2 regions of the Paenibacillus sp. NMA1017 genome follow, and region 2 is predicted to be linked to the other one. Evidence: riboswitches for the same ligand, from Rfam matches in the RefSeq annotation. Region 2 holds a riboswitch; the other holds the start of a gene.
What was found. Region 2 has a riboswitch for cobalamin ahead of AC5ELV_RS09640 (ABC transporter substrate-binding protein). Riboswitches for the same ligand answer to the same signal wherever they lie in the genome.
Positions count from the first base shown of each region.

Region 1: another riboswitch for cobalamin. It lies ahead of metE (5-methyltetrahydropteroyltriglutamate--homocysteine S-methyltransferase); the one in region 2 lies ahead of AC5ELV_RS09640 (ABC transporter substrate-binding protein).

Region 1 is NZ_JBZXYR010000003.1:414,233-420,038, forward strand. It holds gene AC5ELV_RS10630 (PadR family transcriptional regulator) at 1-109, opposite strand, end outside; gene AC5ELV_RS10635 (DUF6985 domain-containing protein) at 490-1,023, shown strand; gene metE (5-methyltetrahydropteroyltriglutamate--homocysteine S-methyltransferase) at 1,110-3,428, opposite strand; cobalamin riboswitch at 3,589-3,784, opposite strand; gene nrdG (anaerobic ribonucleoside-triphosphate reductase activating protein) at 3,968-4,465, opposite strand; gene AC5ELV_RS10650 (anaerobic ribonucleoside triphosphate reductase) at 4,462-5,806, opposite strand, start outside.
Region 2 is NZ_JBZXYR010000003.1:189,649-195,454, reverse strand. It holds gene nikB (nickel ABC transporter permease) at 1-304, opposite strand, end outside; gene AC5ELV_RS09640 (ABC transporter substrate-binding protein) at 320-1,900, opposite strand; cobalamin riboswitch at 2,119-2,318, opposite strand; gene AC5ELV_RS09635 (hypothetical protein) at 2,697-2,981, shown strand; gene AC5ELV_RS09630 (hypothetical protein) at 3,557-4,240, shown strand; gene AC5ELV_RS09625 (hypothetical protein) at 4,748-4,918, opposite strand; gene AC5ELV_RS09620 (nucleobase:cation symporter-2 family protein) at 5,100-5,806, opposite strand, start outside.

The sequences.
Region 1 (5,806 bases), 220 kb from region 2:
GACGGGAGACGGCTTGAGCCAACTCGTAGCCATAACGGTCTCTGCGTCCAATTAGAACTAGAACGCACAGTTCCAGTACCCCTTTTTTGAATTGGATGTTCACATTCACGAGCGGTGCTCCCTTCCTGGATGTTATCAATAATTCATAGGTGTCGTTCGGAATAAGGGGAAGAAACGTGTGTTTGTGCATAATTTGTCACGGGTACTAATTATAGAACAGTAGTCAGGTATAATTTAACATCATGTACTGATTAATGCAAGGTACTAAATTTTTATAATAAAATATTTGTTCCAAAATGGGCGTATTTTCTTTTTTGAAGGCTTTATTGAATAGCGAATGTTGTAGAAAAAAGTATTTTTATTTGGAAATTCCTCGAAATATGGCTGGAAGCACAAATAGGATGCTACTTTAATTTCATTCATTAAAATGATAGATTGTAAAGTATTCAATAGGGTTGAGATTACTTTTTATGAAGAGGTGGGTAAAGAATGGACTGGAAACATTGGTATATGGAACTGGAACAGGATGATGAGACTTGGGATGTATCTGAGGAGATTGTTCTGCGTGGCGTAGTGCATCTTAATTTTTGCGGGCAACCCTCGGAAGTAGAAGTCGAATTTATCGTGGGAGCCGACTCCGAAGAACAGGCACAGACTATAGAAGAACCTACAGAGCTGCAAAAAAAGACATGGGAGACGTATATGGAATACTCGTCAGTTATCCATCCTCAAATGTTGGAGTCCATACACCATCATTATGCTGGCATAGTAGAAAAGTACCGGAATGCTTACAGTACATGGGGAGAGGACCCGGATGAATATGCGCCTTATGTGGAGCGGCCGGAACAATTGTTGAATCAAATACAGCTTATGTCTATACTGATTTCCGACTCATCGGCAAAGGATGAACTGTATTTGAATTTTAGTTGTTCCTGGGATCGAGAACATGGCTTAGGTGTACATATGAAGCAGATGAAAATGGAACATATTCAAGGCGCTTATACATTATATGACCTAGAATAAATCCCCTTCCCGGTTTTTAGCAGAAAGGGCCGGAAAGGGGAACAGAATATGGTGAAAATGAAGGCGTGATTCGAAACGATAAAAAATTAGTTGGATACAGCCAATGCAGCCCGGGCTGCTTGAGCCGCTTGTACCATTTGTCGCAAGGCGGCGACAGATTCCTCCTTGGTACGGGTTTTCAGACCACAATCCGGATTAACCCAGAACAAATCTGAAGGCAGTACGCGCAAGGCACGCTGGATCATGCTTAGCATTTCAGATACATCGGGGATGCGTGGACTGTGGATATCGTACACGCCCAGACCGATGCCTTTGTCGTATACCTGATCTTCAAAGCTGACAATCAGTTCTCCGTGGCTTCGCGAAGTTTCAATAGATATAACGTCGGCATCCATATCGGAGATGGACTGGATCATATGCTGAAATTCGGAATAGCACATGTGCGTATGGATTTGGGTCGCAGGCTCGACGGTGGCTGTGGTCACAAGGAAGGCTTGAACCGCCCAGTCCAGATACGCTTGTTGTTGCTCTTTTTTCAGCGGAAGCCCTTCACGAATTGCAGGCTCATCGACTTGAATCATGCCTATGCCCGCTTGTTCCAGTGCCTCTACCTCTGCCCGTAATGCCAGAGCCAACTGTAAAGCAACCTGACTGCGTGGAATATCATTACGTTCGAAGGACCAGTTCAAAATGGTCACCGGGCCTGTAAGCATTCCCTTAACAGGCTTGGAAGTTAACGATTGGGCGAATGCCGTTTCTTCCACAGTCATGGGCTGATCGAAGGAAACGTCTCCGTATATAATCGGCGGTTTGACACAGCGGGAGCCGTAGGACTGCACCCATCCGTTTTGCGTAAAAGCAAAGCCGTTCAGCTTTTCGCCAAAAAATTCAACCATGTCGGTCCTCTCAAATTCCCCATGTACAAGCACATCAATGCCAATGTCCTCTTGGATATCAATCCATTCCTTAATTTGCTGTTGGATGAACGTTCGATATTGCTCGGCAGACCATTCTCCTTTGCGATAGTGCAGGCGGGCCTTGCGGATCTCGGCGGTTTGCGGGAAGCTACCAATGGTCGTTGTAGGCAGAGGAGGCAATTTCAGCTTATTTTGCTGAATCTCACGACGCTCGGCGAAAGGGACGCTGCGTGACAGAGGCTCTTTGGCCAACAGGTCGGCTAGATCGGCCGCTGTCTGTACGCGTGCCGCTGAACTGTTAAAGCGGGCTACTGCATCTGCACTTTGTCCAAGCTTGGTGAGTGCGGATGGATCGTGTTTGCCAAGTGCAGCCGTTAGGACGGCGATTTCCTCGAGCTTTTCATCAGCAAAGGCCAGCGCTTGCACCAGTTCTCGATCCAGCTTGTGCTCTGCTTCCAGACTGACTGGCACATGCAGCAGACTGCATGATGGCTGCACGATAAGCTGCTCGGCAGGGGCTTGTTCTGCTAACTGACCCAGTAGGGCAGCCACAGCGTTCAGGTCGCTGCGCCATATATTGCGCCCGTCAATGACCCCAGCGCCCAGCGTTTTTCCTTTAGGGAAGCCATGCTGCAATATATGCTGAAGATTTTCGCCATCATCATACACAAAATCAAGACCCAATCCCTGTACCGGAAGTGCGGACAGACGCTCATAATGGTCCAGGCTGCCAAAGTAGGTTTGCAGCATTATATTTAAAGTGGGCGCAGCTTGAGTCAAAGCTTCATAGACTTCCTGAATAATGTCCAAATCCTCTGCCGGGAATGAGGTGGTCAGGACAGGTTCATCGATTTGAACCCACTGAACGCCTTCTGCCGCTAGTTCAGACAGAATACGGGTGTACAGTGGCAGGAAGCTTCGTACGATGGTGGCCAAATCCTTACGATCATAGCCTTTGGAAAGGGTTACGAATGAATAGGGGCCGATGAGGACCGGTTTCCCATCAATGCCTAGTTCTTGTTTTGCTTCACGATAAGCCTGTAAAGGTTTATTTTCAGTATACACCGGGACTGCGTTTGCCAATTCAGGAACGATGTAGTGATAATTGGTATTCATCCATTTGGTCATTTCACTGGCGGTTGCTCCCTTCTGTCCACGAGCAATCCCGAAATACACGGACAGAGGAACCGGACCCGCGGGACGATGGTTGAACCGTTCGGGTACAAGACCAAACATCACAGATGTATCCAGCATGTGATCGTAATAGGTGAAGTCTCCGACAGGAATGCGATCAATCCCCTTGTCACGCTGCTTGCTCAGATGCTCCAATCGTAATCTTTTCATCTCCGTTTGCAGTTCGCTTTCGTTAATGCTGCCGTTCCAAAAGCGTTCCAGTGCTTTCTTCCATTCCCGGTTTTCGCCGATACGCGGATATCCCAGATTACTGCTAATTAAGCCGGACAATTCAGGCCATTCAATAACGGACATGTACTTTTCCTCCTAGCGGGTAGCTGTTTTATTTTTACGTACCAAAAAAGGCATTCTTCCCCCCAAAGTTAAAAATAAGTAGGGGAAAGAATGCCTCCGTGATTAAAAATCAAAAATACGGCGACTGCTCTTAACACCTCCCTATCTTCCGTAGGTACTTGCGATGTTGTTAAAATAGGCAGGTCTCCTGACTTACGGATCATGACTCTCAGCATTCCTTCCCGGTCTGTGGACCAGTGGATATATGAACAGCTGAAAGTTCCCCGTTTACAGTGGCGGGACCGTGCCGGATTTGCACCGGCTTCCCTTTTAAGCCTGATCTGAATAGAACAGACACCTATCTCCAAGCTATGCGGTTAAGGTATGACGAATAATTATGCACTCGTATACTTGTTCACCATCATAAGTGAAACTTACAGGATGCGCAATAGAAACTCCAATGGAATCTGTTAGCTATATGCAAAAAAGACAAGCCTCACCCGAGATGGGGACTTGTCTTAGATTAGATATAGCATCTTGCTTGCTGGGTAAGCATCGCCTTATGTCAATGAAACGGTATAGCCTGCCTGAATGCTGGCTTTTACATCTACCAGACGCTGGTTGCGACTGCCCCGGAAGGGAAGGGTCAGGTCCTTTTGCTGTTCTACAAAACGACCATCTACAATCACATCGCACAAAAGCGCTAGCTCCTGTCGCTCCTGATCTGTGAGTAGATCTTCATAGACAAAGCCAGTGTAAGCCCACACGGTTCGGTCGGGACAGGCCTCGCGGAAGTCACGCACAAATTGCGAGCATTCTGCTGCTGAGAAAAACGGGTCTCCCCCGCAGAGAGTCAGTCCATCCAACAACGGATTATCCATGATGTCACGAATGACTTCCTGTTGTCGTTGGGGGGTGAATGGCTCACCTGCACGGAAGCTCCACGACGCTGGATTAAAGCATCCGGGACAGGCGTGACGGCAACCGCTAATGAACACGACGGTGCGCAGGCCGTATCCTTCGTTCAGAGATTCCGGAATGTAGCCACACAAATTCACTTATGTTTCACCCGGTCTCGAACCTCTGCCTGTTTTGCAGCATTAAAGCGAACGGTATAATCTCCTGTCAGATATCCGGTTACCCGACGTAAGCGCTGAAAGTGTGTGTGCTCCTCATCTGTGCCACATTGGGGGCAGCTTGTCCCGATAATCCCTTCATAACCACATTCCGTACAACGATCCACCGGATGGTTGATGGAGAAGTAGCCGATGTTCTGATGCAGCGCGTACTGAACAATTTTAAGAAACGCATCCGGGTTATTCCGCGCATTGCCGTCCAGTTCGATGTATGAAATCGCACCAGCGTTGCATAGGTTATGGAACGGAGCTTCCAAGCTGATTTTACGAGCAGCCGGGAGCGTGTAATACACGGGAATATGAAAAGAATTCGTGTAATATTCTCGATCATTTACCTCAGGAATAATCCCGAAATCACGTTGATCCAGCAAGGTGAACTTGCCCGACAGACCTTCGGCAGGCGTAGCGAACAATGTAATATTCAAATTGTGATATTCACTCATTCGATCGCAATACACGCGCATAGAAGTGATGATTCGCTGTGCCTCGCGGTATACGAAATCATCCTCCCCGTGGTGTTTTCCGTATAGTGCCTTCATGCACTCAGCCAGTCCGATGAATCCGATCGAAAGCGTACCGTGTTTTAGTACGCTTCCCACCTTATCATCTGGTGCCAGTTGTTCTCCACCTTCCCATACCCCTTCGCGCATCATAAAGTCCGAGGCTTTGGCAGGCTGGCTGGTCTGGATTTGATAGCGATGGATTAGGCCATCCACCGCAATGCGCATAACTTCTTCCAGTCTCGCATCAAAGCGATCACGGTCAGGTGCCAGGCGTTTGCCTGTGCAAATACCATACTCAATGCCAAGCCGCACCAGATTAATGGTATTGAAGGAGAGATTTCCCTTGCCACTCTGCCGATTTCTACCGAAACGGTCAGAAATGGTGCGGGTACGGCAACCCATTGTCGCTATAATGGTATCCGGGTCATCAGCACGGTAAAAAGGCAGGTTAAAGGTGGCATCCACATTCACAAAATTGGGATACATCCGTCTGCTAGAGCATTCTACCGCCCGTAAGAACAAATCATAATTGACGTCGCCTTCTGCCTGATTGATTCCCTCTTTGCATTGGAAAATATGCTGTGGAAAAATAGGAGTTTCCCCGCTACCCAAGCCGCGAATCGTGGCCTCCAGCAGCGATTGAGTAACAAGCCGTCCCTCAGCAGACGTGCACATCCCGTAATTCAGTGAAGTGAATGGAATTTGTCCACCCGCGCGACTGCTCATGGTGTTCAGGTTATGAATGAGCGATTCAGCAGCC
Region 2 (5,806 bases):
CAGTAGCAGGCAGTCTGTTCCACAGTTCGGCTAGCACCGACTCCTTGGATACATACGAGGTGCCCCAATGCCCCGTGAACACATCACGCAGCCAGTTCACATATTGAATATGAAGCGGCTCGTTTAAGCCCAGTTCCTGCCGTAGCGTCGTCAACGCCTCCTCAGAGGCAGGGACATTATGCGCGGTGAGCAAAATGGTAGCAGGGTCACCAGGAGCGAGCCGCATCAGTACAAAAGTCAGCGTGGATACAACAAATACAATGATGAGCAGCTGCGCCACACGTTCCAGTATAAAACGAATCATAGGATACGCCGCTCGTTATTCCGCAATATCGGATTGCGCCGTAATGTAATAATACTCAATCGGATGCGGTGTAAAACCCTCCACCCCTTTTTTCACGCCAAACACATTGTCAGGATGCACAATGAACGACTGTGGCAAATCCGTATTGATGATATCCAGCGCTTGTAGTGTCACGGCATTACGCTGCGCTGTATCCTTCGCCAACTTCAAGCTGTTCAGAATACTCTCCAGCGGTTTGGAACTATAACGGCTTACATTGGCTTCACTTTTCGAAGAATAAAACATGTCCATAAAATACTGCGGCTCTCCTGTATGAGCAGTAAGCATACTGTACATAGCAAAATCCCAATCGTTTTTGGTCAACGCCTCGTCGATATTTTCCACCTTGCGAATTTTGACCTGGATTCCCTCTTTCAGCAATTGGCTTTGGATGACCTCAGCCATAACGGAGAGCTCCGGACGCTGAGGGAAAGTCAGCAGCGTAACCTCAAACGGCTTGCCTTGCTTAGTCCATGTCCCTTGGGCGTCCTTCTGCCAGCCATCCTTCGTTAACAACTGCTCCGCCGTTCCGTCCAGCGCTTTACGCTCAACTTTACCGAAGGGAAGAATGCTCGGGAACGGACTGCTTGCTTCCGTACCAAAGCCCCTCATGACGGCGCTCACAATCGATGTGCGTGGAATCAGGCTGTCCACCACCTTACGGTTCGCCGCATCCTTGAATACTGGCGATTCCATATTGTACACGATCATATGAGTGCGCAAGGACGGAGCCGACAGTACTTGTAGCTTGTCGTTCTTTTTCAGTACCTCTGCGTTATCAACCGGAATATCTGTCGCTACGTCCACCTCGCCGGATTGCAGCGCCATCAGGCGCGAATTCCCATCCGTAATGAACTTCATCGTCGCTTCAGCCAGTCGTGCCTTCTCGCCCCAGTATCCGTCATAACGCTCTACGACCAACGATTGGTCCTTGTTGAATGCTTTAATTTTAAAAGCGCCTGTCATCGCTGGGTAACTCTGCTCATCTTTCATCGATGCCACATCCAGTACAATCGTAGATGGATCAGCTAGATTGGACACCAACGCCGCATTCGGCTGGTTTGTCGTGATCTTCAAGGCCAGCGGGCCGCTTACATCAATGGACTTCACATTCAGTAAATCCTTCGCCAGATGGCTTTTCTCGATAGAGCGTAGCAAAGACGCTTTTACACTTGCTGCATCCATACTCTTTCCATCATGAAAAGTGACTTTATCCTGCAAGCTGAACGTCCAAACTGTAGGACTATCCTGCTTCCACTCCTTTGCCAGCCAAGCCACAGGCTCCAGCTTTTCATTCAAACGTACCAGTGTCTCACCTGCACCGGAACGCATCACATCCCAGCTATTATCTCCGTGCGGGTCAACGCCTGACGGTTTCCACGTATACGCCATTACCAGCTTTTTATCTGTCGCTGTTTGTTGTGCTGACGCGTTCTCACCCTTGTCGGAGCTATCCGACGTCTTATTGCTGGCACATCCCGAAAGAGCCATAACTGCCAGCAACAGCATCACCCCTGCACATACGAACCATGAACGCCTACTACGATTACTTATCATTTCATGAGTCCCCCTCTATCTTGTAAAAACATATAAACCTAACGCAAAACGCCAAAAAAAGCATTCCAGACCACATGATCAGCAGTCAGAAATGCTTTCATTATAAAATGTCAAAACTCACCTCAAAGCCAACTCTAATAATATAGAAAGGATCAGATCGGTTTCAGACATTCCGTATGCAGCACGCCTAACCACCTCCCCAGCATCCCGTGGGTCTGACAGTGATGTCAAAACAGGCAGGTCTCCTGACTCCAGGCGATCTTTCAGGCCTTCCCGGTTCTTCACAGTTCCAGTGGCTGTTCTGAAAGCTCCAGCAGTATTCTGCTGATGCCTGTATACAGTGGCGGGCCCGTGTCGGAATCTACCGAACTTCCCTTTTAAGTGAACACGCTCAACAACCATCTACAGGGTCTCAACAAAACCCCGTACATAGAGTCATCCGGCTCACACCTGTTTTCTTCCTTTATTTCTTATCATTAGGATTTACGATTATCTTATTTTGTTGTCACAAGCTTGTCAATAAATGCTGCACAATATTTTAAATTTGAACGATACGGCGAGAAATAAAGGTGATGGCTATTCATTGCGTGCACGAAATGACGGGCATTCCGTCTCCCTCATGATGTCCGAAAACTGTACCAGACTACTTAATGAATCTAAAAGAGAAGCATAAACGAAGATTTAGCAGCGAGATTGCAGATCAATTTGTACAAGCTATTAAAAAAGATACATTATTCCAAAGGTCTGAAAAAGCAGTTGGTTATTCCTTCTCCAAAAAATTGAGGAAGAAAAAAATTTGAAAAGCGACAAAACCAAAGAGTTGATCGGCAAATTAGTGAGCAAACCTTGTGGAATTTCTATTATAAGGGTAACAGCATTGGGAGCAGCTACCAAACAAAAGAAATATATTGTTGATTCTTCTCAGACAGCCTTTGAGACAAATTTAACTATTAGAGAATTTACCCGTAAAACATTCCTTAGTGATTTAGAGAATGAGTTTGAAAAGCTCCCGGTGATTAACCGGGGGCTTAATTTGTTAACTGACCATTTCCTTTACAAGCCATGTCAGCGTGCCGTTTAGGTGCCTAGAAGTCAAGTCATTTTTTAGCTAGTAAGTGAGTGAAGCGAGGGATCTTGCAGGTTGTTCACAGCGTCGTACTGTAAACCAGGACGAAGCGACGGCTTGCTTTTACGCTCGAAAAGTTGCGGAGCTAAAGAGTTTTGTACGAACAACCAAACGGGGAGGCACTTGCTATTGAATCGTCAGTTAATAAAAGGACGGTTGCGATCAATACGGCTCTCTTCTATCTTATTTTAAATTTTATCCATTAAAGAAAATTATTTACAAACATAAAATTTACAGGTAATATTTATTTATTCCTTCTTATGGATAAAAAAACAATTGTATACACGACTCCAGAGAGGAGACTTAATAGAAATGAGGTTGATAATGTTCTGAAAATAAAAGTAGATGCGGACACTGTGTAAAGTTGCAATGAGCCGTTAAGCGAAGAAGTTGTCGTCGTTGGTCCTTGAATAAAGGAATAATATATTCCTACCAAAAAACCGTAAGACAAATACTTAAACAGATTTTTTTCAAATTTACTCATTTCTTAGCCCCCAATAATATTTTTCGAAGAGGAGAATTTTAATACTATGAAACCATTCAAAGTCATGACTAAAACAGCAATGATTGCAGCATTGACAGCAATATTATTACCATATGGAGCCATTGCTTCTGCAAATGATGCGCCGAATCCATTGTCATCGACGATACAATCAGAAACCGGAAAATGGGAACCGACAGATGAAATAAAGGCCAAGGAAGGACAAGTCTACAAATATATCGATCCTAGTAGTGTTAACGATGATGTTTATTACTATTATGTCAATTACGACAATTTAAATCAAGAAAAAGGTAATAATGATAGAATTAGTACCCAATCCATTGGGGTGACTCCTATTGTTAAAACCCATGAAAATCTAGGTTATTGGGTTGATACAAACAATGCAATTCGTGTAAGTACATATACTGGGCCTGCTGCTGCAAAAATTACAGTGAAAACTAATATTAAAGTGAAAGCGGAAGGAGCAATAACAGGTGGTGTTAAAGCTATAGAAGGCACATTGGGTTTTGGTATAGAAGCTGATATTGGCCTAGATGATGAATATTCAATCAATGTTCCTAAAGGAGAAAGATGGGTCATTAGTGCTTTTCCACGATATGAAAAACATAGATTAGGAATGTATTGGCCAGCTCCATTCATAGGTGATCCTTTCATAGGTTATGTGAGAGTAGACAAACCTGTGGGAATTGCTTTCAGAGTAGAAAAGCACTAATCATATCAAATAAATTGAAATAAAAAGAGAGGCCGTTGCAACCAACACGGCTTCTTTTTATAGCGGAAAGTAGCGGGACTCTCGCGAGTCTACTCAGTTACTTTGGACTGGAGCTGTGGCGTCCGAACGATCTATTGCGTTCAAAGGACTTTATATCATACCTAGACAGGGTTACACGAAAGAATGTCAAATAGAGCGGGCAAGTAAAAGAATGATGAAACAGGATTGTAATTCGTCGTGACGGACAATTAAATACTTGGTACTACGGGCTTTTTATTGACAAGCACGGAGGGTGATGAAATTAACAAGACAGCGAAATTTGAGGATTGGAAGACCAGACATATGCACTCACAAAACTCTGGGTTTTGGAATTTAATTTTGTATGGAATCTTACTGTATCAGCATAGGGAGGCATTCACTTTATCTATCTGCTAACGCATACGGTTCGAATAATCTTCCGTGATTTTTGCTAGGATAAAAAACCAACACGTTTCCAAAGAATATTTTCTATCGTCCACGACTTTCACGTCCGATAATCATAATTCTGGCCCCCTGCTTTAGCTTGTCCAAATCCAGGAAATAGAGCAGCCTCCTTGTTGACGATCCGCGACTGTTGCACACCTGCTTACGCTGGCTGCGAACCAATGTAAGCAGCTTCGTTAGGTTATAGCTGTCCAACTCCAAACTCCATCAATTCGGGTGTGCTGCGCCTTGCTCCGGCCAGCCTGACGCCTGCCGTAATAGATACCAGTTTGCACAGCCTATCTTCTCTGCTCATCTTCCCTGGATAACTCCATGCCAAAAAGCCGGAAAAGAGGCATACGCCCTCTTTCCGGCTATCTTTATTTATACCTAATGATCAAACCTTCTGTGGAACCTCCTGAACCGTCACGCTTTTGGCCGATTCCCCTTGTTTTCTTGTCAAAACGATGTTCAAGACAATCGCTGTAATCGAGCCCGAAACGATACCATTCTGCAACAGCATTTTGGCAAAGCTCGGCAGCTGGTCGAACATTTGTGGCAGAACGGCAGAGCCTAGGCCCACGGCAATACTGCATGCTGCGATCAGCAAATTGCTTTCCTTCCGTAGATCCACTTCTGACAAAATAGACATGCCTGATGCAGCAACCGAGCCGAACATGACGATCATCGCCCCGCCCAGCACAGCGTTAGGAATCACTGTCGTTAAGGCAGCCAGCTTAGGCAGCAAACCGAGAACAACCATGATACCGCCCGCAGCAAAAATAACGTTCCGCGATTTGACGCGTGTGAGTGAGATCAGACCCACATTTTGCGAGAAAGCTGTATAAGGAAACGCATTAAAAATACCCCCAAGCATAATCGCAAGTCCTTCGGAACGCAGGCCATTGACGATCTGCTTCTGCTCCACCTTCTGATCAATTGCCTTGCCTACTGCCAGATAAACGCCCGTAGACTCGACCATGCTGACAATATTGACAATAATCATCGTACATACCGCCATAATGCTAAACTCTGGCTTACCAAAATAAAATGGCTGTGCAACACTCACCCATGAGGCCTCCGCCACAGGAGCAAAATGTACCA